DNA from 3 places in the Paenibacillus sp. FSL K6-1217 genome. Region 1 is predicted to be linked to each of the others. Evidence: a T-box and tRNA genes for the amino acid it is inferred to sense, from the RefSeq annotation. Region 1 holds a T-box; the other regions hold tRNA genes.
The links. The T-box of region 1 lies ahead of MHH28_RS16065 (arginine--tRNA ligase). A T-box ahead of a tRNA ligase gene usually reads a tRNA of that ligase, here a tRNA-Arg.
Positions count from the first base shown of each region.

Region 1 (5,553 bases):
ATTTCCCTAATCGGTAAAAATCCGGAGACAAAGGCGACCGCTATCGCTTCTCCACAATCGTTCCGTTCTCTCCGCTGTTTAAGCGGGATGCGAAATACATAAACATTCCAAAAAGCTCAAAACCATTCATCCCCAAGTGATCTTAGTGCTCGATTTAGTATGGACCAACTGTCGCTGAATGTACTGAATGCGGCCAAATGAGCGAATGTAGTGCAGAAGTGCACCTGAATTCACCGGATGCGGACCAAATGGGCAAATGAGGTGCAAAAGTGCACCTGAATTCACCGGACGCGGGCGAAATGCGGAAATGAGGTGCAGAAGTGCACCTGAATTCACCGGATGCGAGCGAAATGCGGAAATGAGGTGCAGAAGTGCACCTGAATTCACCAGATGCGGGCGAAATGCGGAAATGAGGTGCAGAAGTGCACCTCCTTACACAGGATGCTCCCGGAAGTGAGCGGATGGAGAGGGAGGATTAGCGGTGCAAGCTGCATGGACCGCATAAGTTCCTGCTGATTCATCCTCTAGGGCAACTTTGTTCTCAAGACGATCAGGACTCGGCGAGTCTACATCCGCTCCGGCTTAGGCAGACCTAGTACATCTAGCGCCTCGCCCAGCGTACTGGTGAAGCTGCGGGTCAGCCAGAGGCGGAAGGCGATGCTAGCTTCCTCGCCCTTAAGGATCGGACAGGCTGAGTAGAAGTTGTTGAAGAGCGAAGCCAGGCTGTGGGCGTAGTTACAGATCGTATTCGGCGTAAGCTCCCGGCTGGCTGTGTAGAGTGTGTCCTGCCACAGGCTGAGCTGCCTTAGCAGGGCCAGCTCAGCCGCTGCGAGCTGAGCCGGGAAGGGCGGCAGTCCGCTCCCGCCACTCCCGCTCCCGCCAACGCCGCTCCCGCCAACGCCGCTCCCGCCAACGCTGCTTCCGCCAACGCTGCTCCCGCCAACGCCGCTCCCGCCAACGCTGCTCCCGCCATCCGCTGCAGCGGCCTTACTAAGCACGCGCTGCGCCCGGGCGTAGGCGTACATCAGGTAGACGCCGGTGTTGCCGGAGATCTCCATCGCCTGCGTGAAGTCGAACACGATCTCGGTGCCCAGATTGAAGCGCAGCAGGTAGTAACGGATGGCAGCGGTGGCGATCAGCCGGCTGGACAGGCCGTTTTTGTCCGAACGGGTGGATTCGATCGTCTCCTCCATGAGCCGGACCAGCTCGGTCACCTTGATCCCGATTCCCTGGCGGCCGGACATGGCGTAGGAATTCTTGCCGCTGGAGGTATCAATGCCCAGCCCGGCCGCAGAAGCGGGACTCAGCGAGACCACTCCGTAGCTAACATGATGCAGCGCGTCTGCCTGCGTTCCGAATCCGAGTGCCTGAAGCGCCTGCTTCACCATCGCCTGCGGATACTCCTGCCGGTAATCGATGACATTGACCACCTGGTCCGCCCGTCCAAAATGCAGAACCTGGCCGGTCAAGCCGGTTGTCCACAGCCCGCTCTGAAATTCGCTGTAGCTGAAGTCCTTCTCCAGCAGTCCGAACTTCCAGAGATGATAGGCGATGTCCTTGGCGGTATAGGTCAGAATTCCGTTCGAGCGCACCAGCACCTTATCCTTCTGATGCTCTTCTCCGGTATCCTGCGCGGGCTGATCTTCGGCGGATTGCTTCAGCAGCCAGCAGCCCGCGAGCTTGCCCTCTGTCTCCTGCACGAATACCTCCGTCTGCGACAGAAGCTCGAAGGCCGAGGACCAGAAGCCCTCCTTCAGAATGCTGCTTTCCCACACCAGCAAATCGTAGTCAATGCCGAACCCCCGCATCTCCTCCACATGCTCTTTCACGATCTGTCCGGCGACGAGGTTACCGATCCAGGCGGTGTTGCCATGGCCCTCCTCCAGCGCATGAAGAATCTCAGTCCGCTTCTGTACCATCTCCGGCTGCTGCGCGTACGTTTTGTTGATCTCGGCATAGATGTCCCAGCAGTAGTCCCCGAACCGGACATGCTCGCCCGCCAGCGGAACATTCAGCAGGCCGGCTACGGTATCTGCCAGCTGATTGCCAAGATCGTCCACATAGTTATGCACCTCAACGGTATGGCCGGTCGCCCGCAGTATTCTGACCAGCGCATCCCCGATACAGGAGTTTCTCAGGTGGCCGATATGTAAACTTTTATTCGGGTTGACGGAGGTATGCTCGACGATCACCTTCTGGCCCATCTTGCCCTGAGGCAGCGTGAAAGTGAAATCCTCTTTTGCCCGCGCCCAGGCCTGCCAATCCAGATACATATTAATAAACCCCGGTCCGGCCACCTCGGTTCTCAACACCAATCCGTGAACAGAGCCCGAAGCTTCTAGCTCGGCGGCGATCAGCCCGGCGATAGCCAGTGGAGCTTGGCGCAGGGGGCGGGCGAGCTGCATGGCGATATTGCTGGAATAATCCCCGTGGTCGGCACTCGCCGGCTGCTCCAGGGCAATCTGTACTTCAGCGATGGCGGGCACGCCCAGGGTGAGGGCGATTTTCTGAACAGACTGCTCCAGACTTTCTTGAATGAGCTCACTTAGCATTGGCATGAATAACAACCTCCTGAATAGGATAACGACAAAAAAAAGCCTTCATCTCCTAAGAGACGAGGCTTGTGCGCTCGCGGTACCACTCTCGTTGCTGAGCCTTACGGTTCAGCCACCTTACAGGTTAACGGTCCTCGGCCGGGGCTTCCTACTCTCAGGTTCAGAAGTCCATCTCACGGGTGCGCTTCATGGTTCTACTCTGTACCGGCTTCCACTTTCCCGGCTCGCTGGGGACTAGATATAAGACCATTACTCTCCCGGTCATCGATTCCATATGGGTTTGTACCAGTATAGCGAATTTCTGACAGAAAGCAAGAGCTCTACAGTAAAAAGTTACACGTCACTGGGCGCACCTGTCAGATTCTTGATGTCCGTTGACCCGTAAATCAGCAGCAGAATTACAATGATCAGCAGGAGTCCACCTGCGAACCCTTCTCCGTCAAAACTGTCCATAGCCCCGTACCCTCACTTTCACTTCCGTCTGTGTGCTCAGGAGTTCTCGGCTTTCTTTTTCAAAGCGGTCATGATCTCGTTCAGCGTCAGGCTGCTGTTATCATCAAGGAAGCTGACCAGCTTATCTACATTGTCATTGCTTAGATCACTTAACGTCTTATATTTGCCTACCAGACTGACGAACAACGATGCGTCCGTGTACATCTGGATAGAGTCAACTTTCAGCTTGCCGGTCAACAGAAGTGCGGCAACGGCAAATTCAAGCCCTTTTGGCGTTTGGGTTTTGGAGCTGGAGGGTGTTTTTTTGGCGGCGGGCTTCTTACCTTTTCCTGGAGGGGGCATGGGAGTCCCTTCTTCCGTTCGGCGTTCGTACGGGAAAGCGCAGCATGGGCGGTTTTTCCTTAATAAAAGATATGCGCAGCTTAAAAAAAGGGTGAATGGGTCCATCAAGTCCACACCACGGCCTCGAAGCCTGAATATAAATATTATGCGATTATTATTTAATCGTTGTGAAGCACCGGATAACTGTGGCACTCATATTTGATTCTGAAGGGAGGACAAGACAAGATGGCGATTCTATCGACAGGTCCTATTGAAAATAACGCTATTTCCGGAGTCAGACCCACGCAGACTGTAACTGTGAAAATATCGAAGCGAAATGCGGCGGGAGGCTCCTCCCTCAGCATTCAGGGATATGTGCTGGGAGCGACAAGGACGCTTTATGTAAGTGAGGTTATTCATATTGCTCCGAATGAAGTGGTGACCAAGAATTATTTTGCTGACCTGGATGCGTATGAGTTTGTTTTCTTAACGGCAGATGCTGCGGAAGAAGATGAGATCGGAATCTCAGTATGGGGCAAATCCTCCACCGGCCAGCTGGTGGCTGCGCACCGTGTAGTTACACATGAGAAATTAGGCTCTCAAGATCAAATACAACAATAGATTATTTGTGTGTGACATCTGAACATTATGATGGATAACCAAACAGGGACCTCCCGGGGCGTAACCGCTCAGGAGAGTCCCTGTTTGAATTTATTTATACCAGATCGCAAGCCTCGGCAGGCATCCAGTGGGCATTCTGGCAAACTCGGATAACAGCCGGAGGTGGAACGGAGGAGCAGATGCAGCCAAGCCCTCCGGCTCCAGGCTACGGATGCACGACCCATGCATCCCCCGCGCTAACTGCCCCGCACAGGCTACGACCGGTGGCAGGTCAGATCGAAAGGATCTCACGGATGTCCTGCTCGCTCAGGCTGGACAGTGCCTCCTGCCCCGGTTGGATAACCTCGTCAATCAGGTTTTTCTTCTTTTGCTGAAGCTCGTACATCTTATCCTCTACCGTCCCCTGGGCAACGAGGCGGATCACCTGGACTATCTTTTTCTGCCCGATCCGGTGGGCGCGGTCGGCAGCCTGCTGCTCGACCGCAGGATTCCACCACAGGTCATAGAGAATGACCGTATCGGCACCGGTCAGGTTAAGGCCGGTGCCGCCCGCCTTCAGCGAGATCAGGAACAGGTCGTGCTCGCCTTCATTGAAGCGGCTGCACAGCTCAACCCGCCGGGAGGCCGGGGTCTGTCCGTCCAGATAGAAATGCGGAATACCGAGCAGCGCCAGCTCGCGTCCGATCATGCCCAGCATCTGCGTGAACTGCGAGAAGATCAGCATCCGCTTGCCGGAGCTGCGGCATTCGTCGATGATCTCCAGCAACTGCTCGAATTTGCCGGAGCCGCCGGTATATCCGTCCACGAACAGGGCCGGATGGCAGCATAGCTGGCGCAGCCGGGTCAGTCCGGCAAGCACCTTGATCCGGCCGTTGCCGAAGCTGTCGCTGTCCAGATGCTTGAGCGCTTCTTTGCGCAGGCGGGCGAGGTACGCGACGTAGAGCCTTTTCTGCTCCGGCAGCAGCTCGGAGGCTTGCAGAGACTCGATCTTATCCGGCAGCTCCTTCAGCACATCACTCTTAAGGCGGCGCAGGAGGAAGGGGCGGGCGCGTCTGGCGACAGTCTCCCGGGGAAGGTCATGAAAGGCCTTCTTCCCGGGGAACAATCCGGGCAGGACGACGCTGAAGATCGACCACAGGTCCTCCAGCGCATTCTCCACCGGTGTTCCGGTCAGCGCGAAGCGGTAGCGGGTCTGGAGCAGTCTGACAGCCTGCGCGGTCATAGTCTCATGATTCTTGATCATCTGCGCTTCATCCAGAATGAGCGTATGGAACGACTGCTTGGCATACATATCCACATCCCTGCGCAGCAGCGGGTACGAGGTAATTATGACATCATGCCCGGCCTTGTTCCGTAAGGTCCGTCCGCGTTCACCGGAGCTGCCGTCCGCAATGACCGCCTGAATCTCCGGGGCGAAGCGCTTCAGCTCGTTAAGCCAGTTATAGAGCAGGGAGGCGGGTGCCACAATAAGTGCAGGCACGCCGCTCTGCCGGATGTCGGCCAGCATAGAGAGCAGGAAGGTGATGCTCTGCAGTGTTTTGCCAAGGCCCATATCGTCCGCCAGAATCCCGCCGAAACGGTAATGGGCCAGCGTCCTCATCCA
Region 1 covers NZ_CP150271.1:3,656,007-3,661,559, reverse strand. The annotation lists gene MHH28_RS16065 (arginine--tRNA ligase) at 567-2,552, opposite strand; T-box leader at 2,608-2,829, opposite strand; gene MHH28_RS16060 (hypothetical protein) at 3,045-3,350, opposite strand; gene MHH28_RS16055 (hypothetical protein) at 3,576-3,950, shown strand; gene MHH28_RS16050 (SNF2 helicase associated domain-containing protein) at 4,222-5,553, opposite strand, start outside.

Region 2 (5,553 bases), 2.4 Mb from region 1:
ACCCTGTTGATGGGAGCCGTAGGTTAGAACTGCGAGTTCAAAGAGCTTGTCAGAAATCTCGAGAATGGCTGTCCAGTTCTCCCATGAGAACGAAACTTTAAGCATATCTGTCAAAGAGTCTTCATTCATCCCATCCAGTTCCAGCAATTTCTATCTTGCCTCCTATCATTCCATTATATTCCAATAATAACCTGCTTCATCGCTCCGGTCAATTCATTCACAGCATATATCTCGCTAAAAAGCCCTTTATTCTCCAGTTGAGCCAATCAAACTAACCTTTTCGACACAACTCGTTCCAAAATATGTAATATTGTTGCCCAACACTACTGCTGATATACATCCAGCCACTGCTCCAGCTGCTCCTTCAACCGTACCCTGGCCGATTCCGGCTCCAGAATCTCCGCGTTCGGGCCATATTGCAGAATCCACTTCGTGAACTCCTGCTCATTATTAACCGTGACCTCGAACAGCAGGGTTCCATCGCCTTCTTCGCTCATCCGGGGCTGTACGAACAGCTCCTCTTCCTTAATATAACGCGCCACCTCCGGATGGAACCGTACCTTGAACGTGATATTCCGGGCTCCGCGGTTGATCGACCAGGTGTTTTTCAGATACTTCTTAATATTGAAATTCCCCTTATCAAAAGTGGAAGCCGTCATCTCTACCTGCTCAAATCGGCTAATCCGAAACGTACGAATCGCTCCCTTCAGGTGGCAATAGCCAATCAGATAAAAGCGCTGATCCCGCGGGATCAGATAATACGGGTCAATCTCCCGTGCTGTAGTGGCGTTGCGTGACTGCGAGTGGTAGACCGTCCGGATGCTGCGTTGCTCCAGAATCGCTCCAATGAGCGGCTGCAGGAAGTTCCTGCTCTCCTTGCGGTAGGCCGGCGTGCCCATTTGGATAATATCCGCTATATCCTCCAGCAGGCCGTTCTGCCTGGATTTCTCTTTCAGATGGGTGCCCATCACCTTGTCGTACGCAGAATGGAATCCCGGCGGGATTCGATCCTGATTGAGGACCGATGGCAGCAGCGAGAACGCCAGCGACTCCTGCTCCGAGAAATCCAGCGGATACAAAAAGAACTTCCCCATGAACCGGTACCCCGTGCCTCTTCCCTGATTCGTAACCGGAGCAAAGTGGCTGATCACCTCAAGATCCCTGTAGATCGTTCTAATATTCACCTCGCACCTGAAGGCCAGGTCCGCCGCCGTAATCCCGGGGTTCGACTGAATAGCGTTAATGATTCTGAAAATCCGTATTACTTTGTCTGTCATTGCATATGCTCCTCAGCTTCCAAGTCAATGTTGTCTATGTTCCCATAGCTATACTATATCAGTTCTATAGAAACATAACGCTCCGCAATACTATTGCAACATTCCCCTGACTACATCAAAATCCCCCTGGTGGGTGAACCATACTGGTCCCTCTATACCACGCTTACAGGGAGCTCACTTTTCTCCATCAACCGCCTTCTGGCGACCTTTTGACGACTACAGCCTAGCAAGGTAGGAGGATAGCTCCTCAGCAGCGAATGTATTCGGTTGGTCGGGGTTGGTCGCACGCGTTCTGAAGTGTTTTTCCTTTCATGGCGGTACTCCCGTATCCTACCTCTAGTCAATTCTAAGCGTTCTCTCTCACCGCCCACTTGCTCGGAGCCGCATTGTTGCACATTTTGCAGGATTTCTCTAGAAATGTTACGGGCTACGGTACATTGTTGCATCATTTGCAGGAATTCCGGTGTTTAGTACAAATTAGCGCTGGCATTGTTGTATTTCATGCAGGATTTCTGAATCCGGCGCTTCTATTGGGCAGTATTCCTTCACTTCTTGCAGGATTTCTCTAAAATGTTACGGCCTGCGGAGCGTAGGGCCCATTCCTCATCGGAGCAGCACCAATTGTATTCGGATTTCCGCACATATTTCCTAAATAAAGGACACGACAAAATCATCCTAACGGATGAATAAAATTACCTTTGCGCGAACACAATGTATGCTGTTTTCTACATACATTTGATCCGTATGCCTACTTACGAGCACAACGTATGCTGTTTTCCACATACATTTGGCCCGTATGCCTGCTTACCAGCACCGAATGTATGCTGTTTTCCACATACATTTGGCCCGTATGCCTGCTTGCGGGCACAACGTATGCTGTTTTTGACATACATTTGGCCCGTATGCCTGCTTGCGGGCACAACGTATGCTGTTTTTGACATACATTTGGTCCGTATGCCTGCTTGCGGGCACAACGTATGCTGTTTTTGACATATATTTGGTCCGTATGCCTATACCTGCCCATTGTATTCGGTTTAAGCATACCTTCAGCCTTCAGTCACATTCCGCATCGAAGTCATTCTACGAATCCTTCCAAGAACTCTTATCTACAAATTTACACACACCTTTTCCACAGCAGCAGGAAACTATAGTTTCCTAATACAACAAAAAAGTCCGTCTTCCCCATAGGGCTGACGGACTTAGGTGATACAGATATAAGCGGGTGATGGGAATCGAACCCACGCTATCAGCTTGGAAGGCTGAAGTTCTACCATTGAACTACACCCGCACAGGTGAAATGAAATATCGGGATGACACGATTTGAACATGCGACCCCCTGGTCCCAAACCAGGTGCTCTACCAAGCTGAGCTACATCCCGATAATAAAAATGGCGCGCCCTGAGAGATTCGGATGCTGCACATCCGATTGCGAAGTGATCCTATCGAAGCCTATGCTCCAACGAACTCGTTCGAATCTGAGGACACTTTGTTGAATCAATGATGTGATAATGGCGCGCCCTGAGAGATTCGAACTCCCGGCCTTTTGATTCGTAGTCAAACGCTCTATCCAGCTGAGCTAAGGGCGCAAAATCTATATGGAGCGGACGACGGGAATCGAACCCGCGACCCTCGCCTTGGCAAGGCGATGCTCTACCGCTGAGCCACGTCCGCAAAAACATGGTGCGCGTGAAGGGACTTGAACCCCCACGTCGTGAAACGCCAGATCCTAAGTCTGGTGCGTCTGCCATTCCGCCACACGCGCACACGTTACAAGAAAATGGTGAGCCATGAAGGACTCGAACCTTCGACACCCTGATTAAAAGTCAGGTGCTCTACCAACTGAGCTAATGGCTCTCATAAGAGAAACATTCAAAAAAATGGCTGGGGATATAGGAATCGAACCTATGGAATGACGGAGTCAAAGTCCGTTGCCTTACCGCTTGGCTAATCCCCAATATTATAATTAGCAGAACACTACGGAATCGGATGGATACTCTATACTTCGAGATATAGGATGCTCAATCCCTTACACCTTGATACAAGGATACAATAAAAATGGCGGAACCGACGGGATACTCTTCACTCCGTTAGGAGATTGCGAAGTATTCCTTTCGAAGCTTATGCTTCAACGAACCCAGGGATTTCTCATCCCTTACGCCATTAAATGGCGGAACCGACGGGATTCGAACCCGCGATCTCCTGCGTGACAGGCAGGCATGTTAGGCCAACTACACCACGGTTCCATGTTGGCATTTGGGTCCCCCGGAAAGTATTCGGAATATGCTTCAGAGCAAATCTTCCACTTGTGGGGAACAATTGCGGGGGCAGGATTTGAACCTGCGGCCTTCGGGTTATGAGCCCGACGAGCTACCGGGCTGCTCCACCCCGCGTCATTGAACAATATCTATTCGGTTAAGATAGATGGTGGAGGCTGAGGGGTTCGAACCCCCGACCCTCTGCTTGTAAGGCAGATGCTCTCCCAGCTGAGCTAAGCCTCCATATATGACTCGTATGGGATACTCTCCACTCCGTTACGAGATTGCGAAGTATTCCTTACGATGCTTATGCTTCAACGAACCCAGGGAATTCTCATCCCATTAATCGAAGAAGAAATTGGTGACTCGTATGGGATTCGAACCCATGTTACCTCCGTGAAAGGGAGGTGTCTTAACCCCTTGACCAACGAGCCATGCTGTGTAAAAAGTATTCAGTGAAAAGTAACGCTACGGAGAGAGAGGGATACTCTTCACTTCGTTACGAGATTGCGATGTAGTGCTAACGAAGCTTATGCTCCAACGAACCACGGAGGGTTCTCATCCCTTTGCAGGGAAGTAACGCTACGGAGAGAGAGGGATTCGAACCCTCGAGACGCTTGTGGCGCCTACACGATTTCCAATCGTGCTCCTTCGGCCAAACTCGGACACCTCTCCATATGGCTCCCCGAACAGGACTCGAACCTGTGACAACTCGATTAACAGTCGAGTGCTCTACCAACTGAGCTATCAGGGAATATACATATCAGGCTTGATCGCCTGAAAACTGAATCCGAAACGAATCTGTGTATTAGAAATTGGATAAGCCCTCGACCGATTAGTATTGGTCAGCTCCATGCATTGCTGCACTTCCACCTCCAACCTATCTACCTCGTCGTCTTCAAGGGGTCTTACATACTGGGAAATCTCATCTTGAGGGGGGCTTCACGCTTAGATGCTTTCAGCGCTTATCCCGTCCGTACGTAGCTACTCAGCCATGCTCCTGGCGGAACAACTGATGCACCAGCGGTACGTCCATCCCGGTCCTCTCGTACTAAGGACAGCTCCTCTCAAATTTCCTGCGCCCACGACAGATAGGGACCGAACTGTCTCACGACGTTCTGAACCCAGCTCGCGTACCGCTTTAATGGGCGAACAGCCCAACCCTTGGGACCTACTTCAGCCCCAGGATGCGATGAGCCGACATCGAGGTGCCAAACCTCCCCGTCGATGTGGACTCTTGGGGGAGATAAGCCTGTTATCCCCAGGGTAGCTTTTATCCGTTGAGCGATGGCCCTTCCATGCGGTACCACCGGATCACTAAGTCCGACTTTCGTCCCTGCTCGACTTGTAGGTCTCGCAGTCAAGCTCCCTTATGCCTTTGCACTCTGCGAATGATTTCCAACCATTCTGAGGGAACCTTTGAACGCCTCCGTTACTCTTTAGGAGGCGACCGCCCCAGTCAAACTGCCCGCCTGACACGGTCCCCGTACCCGATAAGGGCACCAGGTTAGAACCTAGATACGATCAGGGTGGTATCCCAACGGCGCCTCCGCAGAAGCTTGCGCTCCTGCCTCACCGGCTCCCACCTATCCTGTACAGATCGTACCCAAATTCAATATCAAGCTGCAGTAAAGCTCCATGGGGTCTTTCCGTCTTGTCGCGGGTAACCTGCATCTTCACAGGTATTAAAATTTCACCGGATCTCTCGTTGAGACAGCGCCCAAGTCGTTACGCCATTCGTGCGGGTCAGAATTTACCTGACAAGGAATTTCGCTACCTTAGGACCGTTATAGTTACGGCCGCCGTTTACTGGGGCTTCGGTTCACAGCTTCGGATTGCTCCTAACCGCTCCCCTTAACCTTCCAGCACCGGGCAGGCGTCAGCCCGTATACTTCGCCTTGCGGCTTCGCACAGACCTGTGTTTTTGCTAAACAGTCGCTTGGGCCTTTTCACTGCGGCCCCCTCGGGCTATTCACCCTACCGAGGCACCCCTTCTCCCGAAGTTACGGGGTCATTTTGCC
Region 2 covers NZ_CP150271.1:6,078,415-6,083,967, reverse strand. The annotation lists gene MHH28_RS26880 (DNA-binding protein) at 1-147, opposite strand, end outside; gene MHH28_RS26875 (helix-turn-helix transcriptional regulator) at 324-1,277, opposite strand; tRNA gene MHH28_RS26870 (tRNA-Gly) at 2,495-2,565, opposite strand; tRNA gene MHH28_RS26865 (tRNA-Pro) at 2,583-2,656, opposite strand; tRNA gene MHH28_RS26860 (tRNA-Arg) at 2,787-2,863, opposite strand; tRNA gene MHH28_RS26855 (tRNA-Gly) at 2,874-2,948, opposite strand; tRNA gene MHH28_RS26850 (tRNA-Leu) at 2,956-3,039, opposite strand; tRNA gene MHH28_RS26845 (tRNA-Lys) at 3,056-3,131, opposite strand; tRNA gene MHH28_RS26840 (tRNA-Gln) at 3,156-3,231, opposite strand; tRNA gene MHH28_RS26835 (tRNA-Asp) at 3,443-3,520, opposite strand; tRNA gene MHH28_RS26830 (tRNA-Met) at 3,594-3,667, opposite strand; tRNA gene MHH28_RS26825 (tRNA-Val) at 3,700-3,775, opposite strand; tRNA gene MHH28_RS26820 (tRNA-Glu) at 3,892-3,966, opposite strand; tRNA gene MHH28_RS26815 (tRNA-Ser) at 4,118-4,207, opposite strand; tRNA gene MHH28_RS26810 (tRNA-Asn) at 4,211-4,286, opposite strand; rRNA gene MHH28_RS26805 (23S ribosomal RNA) at 4,348-5,553, opposite strand, start outside.
Region 2: it encodes a tRNA-Arg, which carries the amino acid that the T-box ahead of MHH28_RS16065 (arginine--tRNA ligase) is inferred to sense. The anticodon was not compared.

Region 3 (5,553 bases), 620 kb from region 1:
TTGCGGACCTTTCCGGCCAAATGTGTTAAAATTCTACTTGTTCGTATAGTGTTCGCTTTTTTTAATAATATACCACTTATCTACCAATTCAGTAAAATCCCATTTTCGCCCGTTTTGCAGCATAAACAAGACCTATGCATGGTCATTCTTACCTTTTGGCAATATTGGACTCTTTATTGTTTACCTATTGGCATAAATAGCTTATAGTAGTAGCAACAGCTTTTTAGGCGATTAGGGATAAGGAGTGGTTATCGATGGCAGAGGAATTCGGAAACTATCTGAGACAGCTACGGGAAAGAAAGGGACTGACCATTAATCAGCTGGCAGCCCTTGCCGGAATCAGCGGAGCCCAAATATCACGGATAGAGAATGGATTGCGGGGTGTCCCTAAGCCGGCTACCCTGCGTAAGATTGCGGAAGCAACGGATGTCTCCTACGAGGAGCTTATGGGCCATGCCGGTTATTTAACAGAGACTGAGGGCAGTACAGAAGGCTCTGTGCCTGCGTGGGCCACGAGCAAGGATAAGCGGGACTTCCGCCAAATGCTGGAAGACGACGGTGAGCTGATGTTTGACGGGATTCCCTTGAACAAGGAGGACAAGCAGCGGATTAAGGATGTATTAACCGGCCTATTCTGGGAGGCGAAGCAGATGAACAAGCGGACCAAGCCCAAGCACGATCCAGGCAAGGAGTAAGTACCAGGCAATCCAACTACTATTAACATGCTGCGGGTGAAGAATATGGATGAGCTAATCAAGCGTTTGGTCAAAAAATACAATACCAGCAGCCCCTTCGAGCTGGCTGAAGCACTGGGGATCCATATCCGGTTCATGCATCTGGGTGACGGGACCAAGGGCCTCTATTACCGTAAGCTAAGAAGAAGGTTCATCGTCATTCATAACCAGCTGCCACTGGAGTGGCAACGATTCGTATGCGCGCATGAACTCGCGCATGACCGTCTGCATAAAGGGGTCAACCGGTTCTTTCTGGAGGAGAATTCCTATTTCTCGTCAGGCAAGCTGGAGCGGCAGGCTAACCTATTCGCGATCAAGCTGCTATCGGTCGGCACTGCCATTGAGCAGGATGAATCGGTGCAGAGCTATTATGCAAGGATCGGCATCCCGGCAGAGGTTGTCTTTTTTTTAGACGATTAAAGGAACATACGTTCCTTTGATGACGCAACAAAAAACTCTTACCGCAGTAAGAGTTCATTTGCCAGCCATAAGCTGTTCGATCGGGATGACACGATTTGAACATGCGACCCCCTGGTCCCAAACCAGGTGCTCTACCAAGCTGAGCTACATCCCGAAACTATGAGATTAATATGGAGCGGGTGATGGGAATCGAACCCACGCTATCAGCTTGGAAGGCTGAAGTTCTACCATTGAACTACACCCGCACAGGTGAAATGAAATATCGGGATGACACGATTTGAACATGCGACCCCCTGGTCCCAAACCAGGTGCTCTACCAAGCTGAGCTACATCCCGTTAATAAAAGTGAAACGATGATTCAATAAAGTGATAATGGCGCGCCCTGAGAGATTCGAACTCCCGGCCTTTTGATTCGTAGTCAAACGCTCTATCCAGCTGAGCTAAGGGCGCAAAAACATTGGAGCGGACGACGGGAATCGAACCCGCGACCCTCGCCTTGGCAAGGCGATGCTCTACCGCTGAGCCACGTCCGCAAATAAGTGGTGCGCGTGAAGGGACTTGAACCCCCACGTCTTACGACGCCAGATCCTAAGTCTGGTGCGTCTGCCATTCCGCCACACGCGCATGAATTAATAAAAGTGAGCCATGAAGGACTCGAACCTTCGACACCCTGATTAAAAGTCAGGTGCTCTACCAACTGAGCTAATGGCTCATATTTGGCAGGGGATATAGGATTCGAACCTATGATGACGGAGTCAGAGTCCGTTGCCTTACCACTTGGCGAATCCCCTACAATAGATACCTATATAATGCCCACAATTTCACCCAAATATCAAGGACATTATGGTGGAGGCTGAGGGGTTCGAACCCCCGACCCTCTGCTTGTAAGGCAGATGCTCTCCCAGCTGAGCTAAGCCTCCATATGTATGGTGACTAATAAGGGTACTGATTAATAATGGTGACCCGTATGGGATACTCTTCACTCCGTTACGAGATTGCGAAGTATTCCTAACGACGCCTATGCTTCAACGAACCTAAGGAATTCTCATCCCATAAAAAAGTGGTGACCCGTATGGGATTCGAACCCATGTTACCTCCGTGAAAGGGAGGTGTCTTAACCCCTTGACCAACGGGCCTAATAAATTTGTGGAGCTCTCAACCGGATTCGAACCGGTGACCTCTTCCTTACCATGGAAGCACTCTACCTGCTGAGCTATGAGAGCATGGCTCCCCGAACAGGACTCGAACCTGTGACAACTCGATTAACAGTCGAGTGCTCTACCAACTGAGCTATCAGGGAATATTGTCCGCTTGGCAACGTCCTACTCTCCCAGGACCCTTCGGTCCAAGTACCATCGGCGCTGGAGGGCTTAACGGTCGTGTTCGGGATGGGTACGTGTGGAACCCCTCCGCTATCGCCACCAAACGGCAGGCTTGATCGCCTGAAAACTGAATCCGAAACGAATCTGTGTATTAGAAATTGGATAAGCCCTCGACCGATTAGTATTGGTCAGCTCCATGCATTGCTGCACTTCCACCTCCAACCTATCTACCTCGTCGTCTTCAAGGGGTCTTACATACTGGGAAATCTCATCTTGAGGGGGGCTTCACGCTTAGATGCTTTCAGCGCTTATCCCGTCCGTACGTAGCTACTCAGCCATGCTCCTGGCGGAACAACTGATGCACCAGCGGTACGTCCATCCCGGTCCTCTCGTACTAAGGACAGCTCCTCTCAAATTTCCTGCGCCCACGACAGATAGGGACCGAACTGTCTCACGACGTTCTGAACCCAGCTCGCGTACCGCTTTAATGGGCGAACAGCCCAACCCTTGGGACCTACTTCAGCCCCAGGATGCGATGAGCCGACATCGAGGTGCCAAACCTCCCCGTCGATGTGGACTCTTGGGGGAGATAAGCCTGTTATCCCCAGGGTAGCTTTTATCCGTTGAGCGATGGCCCTTCCATGCGGTACCACCGGATCACTAAGTCCGACTTTCGTCCCTGCTCGACTTGTAGGTCTCGCAGTCAAGCTCCCTTATGCCTTTGCACTCTGCGAATGATTTCCAACCATTCTGAGGGAACCTTTGAACGCCTCCGTTACTCTTTAGGAGGCGACCGCCCCAGTCAAACTGCCCGCCTGACACGGTCCCCGTACCCGATAAGGGCACCAGGTTAGAACCTAGATACGATCAGGGTGGTATCCCAACGGCGCCTCCGCAGAAGCTTGCGCTCCTGCCTCACCGGCTCCCACCTATCCTGTACAGATCGTACCCAAATTCAATATCAAGCTGCAGTAAAGCTCCATGGGGTCTTTCCGTCTTGTCGCGGGTAACCTGCATCTTCACAGGTATTAAAATTTCACCGGATCTCTCGTTGAGACAGCGCCCAAGTCGTTACGCCATTCGTGCGGGTCAGAATTTACCTGACAAGGAATTTCGCTACCTTAGGACCGTTATAGTTACGGCCGCCGTTTACTGGGGCTTCGGTTCACAGCTTCGGGTTTAACCCCTAACCGCTCCCCTTAACCTTCCAGCACCGGGCAGGCGTCAGCCCGTATACTTCGCCTTGCGGCTTCGCACAGACCTGTGTTTTTGCTAAACAGTCGCTTGGGCCTTTTCACTGCGGCCCCCTCGGGCTATTCACCCTACCGAGGCACCCCTTCTCCCGAAGTTACGGGGTCATTTTGCCGAGTTCCTTAACGAGAGTTCTTCCGCGCGCCTTAGAATTCTCTTCTCGCCTACCTGTGTCGGTTTGCGGTACGGGCACCTTCTCCTGGCTAGAGGCTTTTCTTGGCAGTGTGAGATCATGACCTTCGCTACTGTAATTTTCGCTCCCCATCACAGCCCAGCCTTACGATGTGCGGATTTGCCTGCACACCAGCCTCACTGCTTAGACGGACATCCATCAGTCCGCGTCACTACCCTCCTGCGTCACCCCATCGCTCATAGCGGATTACGGTGGTACAGTAATTTCAAACTGTTGTCCTTCGACTACGCCTGTCGGCCTCGCCTTAGGTCCCGACTTACCCTGAGCGGACGAGCCTTCCTCAGGAAACCTTGGGCTTTCGGCGGATCAGATTCTCACTGATCTTTTCGTTACTCATACCGGCATTCTCACTTGTATGCTGTCCAGCGCTCCTTACGGTACACCTTCAACCCACATACAACGCTCCCCTACCCCAGATGCAAAGCATCTAGCCATAGCTTCGGTGGTGTGTTTAGCCCCGTTACATTTTCGGCGCAGAGTCACTCGACCAGTGAGCTATTACGCACTCTTTCAATGGTGGCTGCTTCTAAGCCAACATCCTGGTTGTCTGTGCAACTCCACATCCTTTCCCACTTAACACACACTTGGGGACCTTAGCTGATGGTCTGGGCTGTTTCCCTTTTGACAATGGATCTTAGCACTCACTGTCTGACTCCCGGCAAGAAGTAAATGGCATTCGGAGTTTGACTGAGCTTGGTAACCCTTGCGGGCCCCGCACCCAATCAGTGCTCTACCTCCACCACTCCATTCACCGAGGCTAGCCCTAAAGCTATTTCGGGGAGAACCAGCTATCTCCGAGTTCGATTGGAATTTCTCCGCTACCCCCACCTCATCCCCGCATTTTTCAACATGCGTGGGTTCGGGCCTCCAGTGCGTGTTACCGCACCTTCACCCTGGACAGGGGTAGATCACACGGTTTCGGGTCTACGTCCACATACTCAGTCGCCCTATTCAGACTCGCTTTCGCTGCGGCTCCGGCTTCTCACCTTAACCTTGCATGTTAAACGTAACTCGCCGGTTCATTCTACAAAAGGCACGCCATCACCCCTAAAACGGGCTCTGACTTTTTGTAAGCACACGGTTTCAGGTTCTATTTCACTCCCCTTCCGGGGTGCTTTTCACCTTTCCCTCACGGTACTGTTTCACTATCGGTCGCCAGGTAGTATTTAGCCTTAGCAGATGGTCCTGCTGGATTCATACGGGGTTTCACGTGCCCCGCACTACTCGGGATCCGTCTCGGAGGGAACACAGTTTGGGCTACAGGGCTTTTACCTCTATCGCGGGCCTTTCCAGACCTCTTCGCCTACTCGATTCCTTTGTAACTCCATGTGAGACGTCCCACAACCCCAAGAGGCAAGCCCCTTGGTTTAGGCTGTTCCGCGTTCGCTCGCCGCTACTGACGGAATCACTATTGTTTTCTCTTCCTCAGGGTACTTAGATGTTTCAGTTCCCCTGGTCTGCCTCTGCGTATCCTATGTATTCAGATACGAGTAACTGCGAATTACCACAGCTGGGTTTCCCCATTCGGACACCCCCGGATCAAAGCTTGCTTACAGCTCCCCGAGGCAGTTTCGTTGTTCGCCACGTCCTTCGTCGGCTCCTGGCGCCTAGGCATCCTCCGTGTGCTCTTAGT
Region 3 covers NZ_CP150271.1:4,278,250-4,283,802, forward strand. The annotation lists gene MHH28_RS18745 (helix-turn-helix domain-containing protein) at 255-695, shown strand; gene MHH28_RS18750 (ImmA/IrrE family metallo-endopeptidase) at 741-1,154, shown strand; tRNA gene MHH28_RS18755 (tRNA-Pro) at 1,235-1,308, opposite strand; tRNA gene MHH28_RS18760 (tRNA-Gly) at 1,326-1,399, opposite strand; tRNA gene MHH28_RS18765 (tRNA-Pro) at 1,417-1,490, opposite strand; tRNA gene MHH28_RS18770 (tRNA-Arg) at 1,528-1,604, opposite strand; tRNA gene MHH28_RS18775 (tRNA-Gly) at 1,613-1,687, opposite strand; tRNA gene MHH28_RS18780 (tRNA-Leu) at 1,695-1,778, opposite strand; tRNA gene MHH28_RS18785 (tRNA-Lys) at 1,794-1,866, opposite strand; tRNA gene MHH28_RS18790 (tRNA-Gln) at 1,872-1,945, opposite strand; tRNA gene MHH28_RS18795 (tRNA-Val) at 1,999-2,074, opposite strand; tRNA gene MHH28_RS18800 (tRNA-Glu) at 2,216-2,290, opposite strand; tRNA gene MHH28_RS18805 (tRNA-Thr) at 2,302-2,377, opposite strand; tRNA gene MHH28_RS18810 (tRNA-Asn) at 2,379-2,454, opposite strand; rRNA gene rrf (5S ribosomal RNA) at 2,464-2,580, opposite strand; rRNA gene MHH28_RS18820 (23S ribosomal RNA) at 2,635-5,553, opposite strand, start outside.
Region 3: it encodes a tRNA-Arg, which carries the amino acid that the T-box ahead of MHH28_RS16065 (arginine--tRNA ligase) is inferred to sense. The anticodon was not compared.